Regions from separate parts of the Kocuria rhizophila DC2201 genome, predicted to be linked through region 2. Evidence: predicted binding sites of a transcription regulator. Region 2 holds the regulator's gene; the other holds the start of a gene.
The links. The regulator HrcA, encoded in region 2, represses chaperone genes, less so after heat shock. The targets are predictions, from matches to a motif close to TTNGCACTCGNNNNNNNCGAGTGCNAA.
Positions count from the first base shown of each region.

Region 1 (2,391 bases), 630 kb from region 2:
ACGGCGCCTCGCATCTTGTTCAGCACCAGCATGGCCAGGGCCTCGCCGTCCACGTCCTCGGCGATGATCAGCAGCGGCTTGCCGGCCTGCATGACCTTCTCCAGCACGGGGACCAGGTCCTTCACGGCGGAGATCTTGGAGTTCACGATGAGGATGTAGGGATCCTCCAGAACGGCCTCCTGGCGGTCCGCGTCCGTGACGAAGTAGCCGGAGAGGTAGCCCTTGTCGAAGCGCATGCCCTCGGTCAGCTCGAGGTCCAGCCCGAAGGTGTTGGACTCCTCGACGGTGATGACGCCTTCCTTGCCGACCTTCTCCATGGCCTCGGCGATGAGCTTGCCGATCTCGGGGTCTGCGGCGGAGATAGACGCGGTGGCGGCGATCTCCTCCTCGGTCTCGATCTCCTTGGCGGAGGACAGCAGCTGCTCGGTCACGGAGGCCACGGCCTTCTCGATGCCGCGCTTGAGGGACAGCGGGTCCGCACCGGCGGCCACGTTGCGCAGGCCTTCCTTCACGAGGGCCTGGGCGAGCACGGTGGCCGTGGTGGTGCCGTCACCGGCGACGTCGTCGGTCTTCTTGGCGACCTCCTTGACGAGCTCGGCGCCGATCTTCTCGTACGGCTCCTCGAGCTCGATCTCCTTGGCGATGGAGACGCCGTCGTTGGTGATGGTGGGAGCGCCCCAGGACTTCTCCAGGACCACGTTGCGGCCGCGCGGGCCGAGCGTGACCTTGACGGCGTCCGCGAGGGTGTTCAGACCCTTCTCGAGGCCGCGGCGAGCTTCTTCGTCGAATGCGATCATCTTTGCCATGTGTGTCGTCCCTCCTGGACGGTTGACGAAAGAGACTGGTCACGATGCCCGCGACGGACGGTGTTCGCGCCGCAGTCCTCACCGCGCCGCGACCACCTCACCGTGATGTGGTTTTCACCCGTGCGCCGGGTGGCCGCCACCGGACCCGGTTAGCAGTCCACTCGACTGAGTGCTAATCCAATAGTGGCACTGCTGCGCGCGGAACCGCAAACGGTCTGCGTGTGGTGGGCTCAGGTTTCATTCCCGGCTGAACGCGGGCCCGCTCAGCCGCGCACGACGCCGCCCGCGAGCGTCGCGGACGCCCCCGGCCGTGCGGCGTCGGCCTGGGCGTCCTGGGCCGTGCGCGGGGCGTTGACGAAGCACACCGCACCGAGCACGAGGGCCAGCACCCCGGAGACGAGGACCGCGCGGAACTGCCGCGTGGAGCCCTCCCGCGCCCGGGGGTTGTGCCCCCGGTGGGCGCCCTGACGGGCGCCGTCCTCGGGGACGTCGTCGAACTCGTCGTGGGGGTACTCGCTCATGGTCTGGCCCTCCTGGACCCGTCGGCCGTCGTGGGAGCGCGGCGCTCGCGCGCGCCCCGGGACACTATCCCACGCACGGCGCGCTCAGCGCGTGCGGGCGCGGCGCAGCCGGGAGATCAGCATGGGGGCCTGGCGGGCTGCGGCCTCCGAGGAGATCAGGGCGTTGAGGCGCTGGTAGTAGTGCACGGGGCTGAGCCCCAGGCGGGAGCGGATCGCGGACTCCTTGGCGCCCCGGTACTTCCAGTGCTCGGACTCGAGCTCCAGGACGGCCCGGTCCAGCTCGTCGAGCTCCTCCCCCGTGGTAGACATGGCCTCAACCCTAGCGCGCGCCGCCCCGCCCCGCGCGCCGCCCCGCCCCAGGAGGTCCACCGTGAACGCCCCGCGCCCGCTGTCCGAGATCATGCACCCGCAGTGGGCCGCCGCCCTGGAACCGGTGGAGCCGCAGATCCGTGCGATGGGCGAGTTCCTGCGCGCGGAGCACGCCGCGGGCCGGCACACCCTGCCGGCCGGGGAGAACATCTTCCGGGCGTTCCGGGAGCCGCTGTCCGCGGTCAAGGTGCTGATCGTGGGCCAGGACCCCTACCCCACGCCCGGACACGCCATGGGCCTCTCGTTCTCGGTGGCCCCGGATGTCCGACCGGTCCCGCGGTCCCTACAGAACATCTACAAGGAGCTGCGCTCGGACCTGGGCATCGAGCCTCCCCCGCACGGGGACCTCTCCTCGTGGTCCGGACAGGGGGTCATGCTGCTCAACAGGGTGCTCACGGTGCAGGCGGGGGCGGCGGCGTCCCACCGGGGCAAGGGCTGGGAGGCGGTCTCGGAGTGCGCCATCCGCGCGCTCGGCGACCGCGGTGCGCCTCTCGTGGCCGTCCTGTGGGGCCGGGACGCCCGCGGCACCGCGGGCTGGCTGGGCGGGGCGCCCACGGTGGAGTCCGCGCACCCCTCGCCGCTGTCCGCGTCCCGGGGATTCTTCGGCTCCCGCCCGTTCTCGCGCACCAACGAGCTGCTGCGCGAGCAGGGTGCGGAGCCCGTCTCGTGGGAGCTGCCGGGTTAGGGTCCCCTAA
Region 1 is NC_010617.1:2,090,078-2,092,468, forward strand. Features, by position in the region: gene groL (chaperonin GroEL) at 1-806, opposite strand, end outside; gene KRH_RS09050 (hypothetical protein) at 1,070-1,327, opposite strand; gene KRH_RS09055 (DUF3263 domain-containing protein) at 1,412-1,636, opposite strand; gene KRH_RS09060 (uracil-DNA glycosylase) at 1,698-2,381, shown strand.
Region 1: a site for HrcA is predicted at 956-982, ahead of groL (chaperonin GroEL). Genes of this name have one in related genera too.

Region 2 (2,391 bases):
GTGATGTCCTTCTCCACACCGAACACGGCGTCCTTGAGCGAGACCCGCACGTTGATCAGTGCGTCCTGGCCCTGCTGGGTGCGGGAGCGGGGGCCGCGCTGGCCACCGGCGCCGGCGCCCTGGAAGAAGGTCTCGAAGATGTCCGAGAAGCCGAAGCCGGTACCGGGGAAGCCCCCGCCGAATCCGGTGTCCGTGCCGTTCTCGTTGCCCGTGGCGTCGTACACACGGCGCTTCTCGGGATCCGAGAGGACGTCGTTGGCGTGAGAGACGCGCTTGAACTCCTCCGCGGCCTCCGGGGAGGGGTTCACGTCCGGGTGGAGCGAGCGGGCCTTCTTGCGGTAGGCGCGCTTGATCTCTTCGGCGCTGGCGTCACGGCTCACGCCGAGGGTTTCGTAGTGGTCGCTCACGATGTCGTCGCTTCTGCTTTCGTCGGGTCTGTGGTCTGTGGTTCGTACGGTCTGCGCGCGGGCGCGTCAGTCCCCGAGGTTCCGGGACAGGTAGCGGGCCACCGCGCGCACGGCGGCCATGGTGGTGGGGTAGTCCATGCGGGTGGGCCCCACCACGCCCACCTTGGAGGCGGCGTGCGGACCGTAGCCGGTGGCCACCACGGAGGCTTCTGCCAGCGGGTCGTCGCACTCCTCGGAGCCGATGCGCACCGCCACCCCGCGCTCGTCCTGCTGCATCGCGGACAACAACCGCAGCATGGTGACTTGTTCCTCCAGCGCCTCCAGCACCGGGGAGATGCTCTGGGGGAAGTCCCCGCTGAAGCGGGCCAGGTTGGCGGTGCCGGCCATCACCAGCCGGTGCTCGTCCGACGCCGCCGCGAGCACCGCCAGTGCCTCGCTCACCCGGTCCCCGGCGTGCCGCAACGCCTCGGGCAGCTCCTCGGCCAGTCCGGCCACACGGCCGGGCACGGTCTCCAGGGTGCTGCCGAGAACGCGCGCGAGCACGCGGGCCCGCAGCTCGAGCAGCTGCACCTCGTCCAGGGGCTCGGCGAGCTCCACCGCACGCTGGGCCACCCGCCCGGACGTGGGGATGAGGATGACCAGCACGGTGCCGGCACCCACGTCCACGAGCTCCACGTGGCGCACGGTGATCCCGGCGCGCACGGGGTACTGGATCACGGCCGCCTGGTGCGTGAGCTGGGCGAGCAGCCGCACGGTGCGCTCCATGACGTCGTCGAGGTCGTGGGCGCCCTCTAGGAACACCTGGATGGCCCGGCGCTGGGCACCCGTGAGGGGCTGCAGCGCGGCGATCTGGTCCACGAACACGCGGTACCCCCGGTCCGTGGGGATCCGCCCGGAGCTCGTGTGCGGAGCCACGATCAGCCCGGCCTCCTCGAGGGCAGCCATGTCGTTGCGCACGGTGGCGGAGGACACCGGAAGCCGGTGGCGCTCCACGAGGGCCTTGGAGCCCACCGGTTCCCGCGAGTGGACGTAGTCCTCCACGATCGCCCGCAGGATCTGCACCCGGCGCGGGTTCTCCATGCTCCTCACCTCCCGTGGCTCGTGGGTCGGCGGGTCCGTGCCCGCCGTGGCCGACCACTAATTTTGGCACTCATCCGCGCACAGTGCTAATCCCGGTGCCCGCCACGGGCCGGGCAGGGCCCCGGGTTTTGGTACGCTCGCCGCTGATCCAGCCACCGGCACGAGGAGCAGACCGTGAACGCACCCGGGTGGGGCTGGGGCCCCCAGGACCTCAGCAGCCCCGAGGTCTCCCGCACCGGCCCGTCGTCCCGGGAGCTGCCGGTGGAGCGGGACATGGTGCTCGAGGACGTCGAGACCGGGTGGGTGGGCGCCGTCGTGAGCGTGGAGACCATCGGCGGGATGCGCGTGGTGGGCCTTGAGGACCGCCACGGGCGCGTCAAGACCTTCCCCCTGGGCCCGGGCTTCCTGCTCGACGGCGAACCGGTTCGCCTCACTCCCCCGGCCACGACGCCCGCCCCCGCCGCCAGGCGCATCACCCGCTCCGGGTCCGTGGCCGTGGAGAACCTGCGCGCCTCGGTCGCCAAGGAGTCCCGCGTGTGGGTCGAGGGGTACCACGACGCCGAGCTGGTCGCCAAGGTGTGGGGCCACGACCTCGCCGTGGAGGGGATCGTGGTGGAACCGCTGCACGGCATCGACGACCTCCCCGGGGCCATCCGGGACTTCGCCCCGGGCCCGCAGCGGCGCCTCGGGATCCTCGTGGACCACCTGGTGCCCGGGTCCAAGGAGTCCCGCATCGCGCAGCAGGCCATGCGCGTGCCCGGAGCGGTGGACAACGTGCTGATCCTCGGGCACCCCTACGTGGACATCTGGCAGGCCGTGAAGCCCTCCGCCCTCGGGATCCCCGCGTGGCCTGTGATCCCGCGCGGCGTGGACTGGAAGACCGGCATGGCCAAGGCGCTCGGAC
Region 2 is NC_010617.1:1,459,845-1,462,235, forward strand. Features, by position in the region: gene dnaJ (molecular chaperone DnaJ) at 1-407, opposite strand, end outside; gene hrcA (heat-inducible transcriptional repressor HrcA) at 474-1,487, opposite strand; gene KRH_RS06380 (DUF3097 family protein) at 1,662-2,391, shown strand, end outside.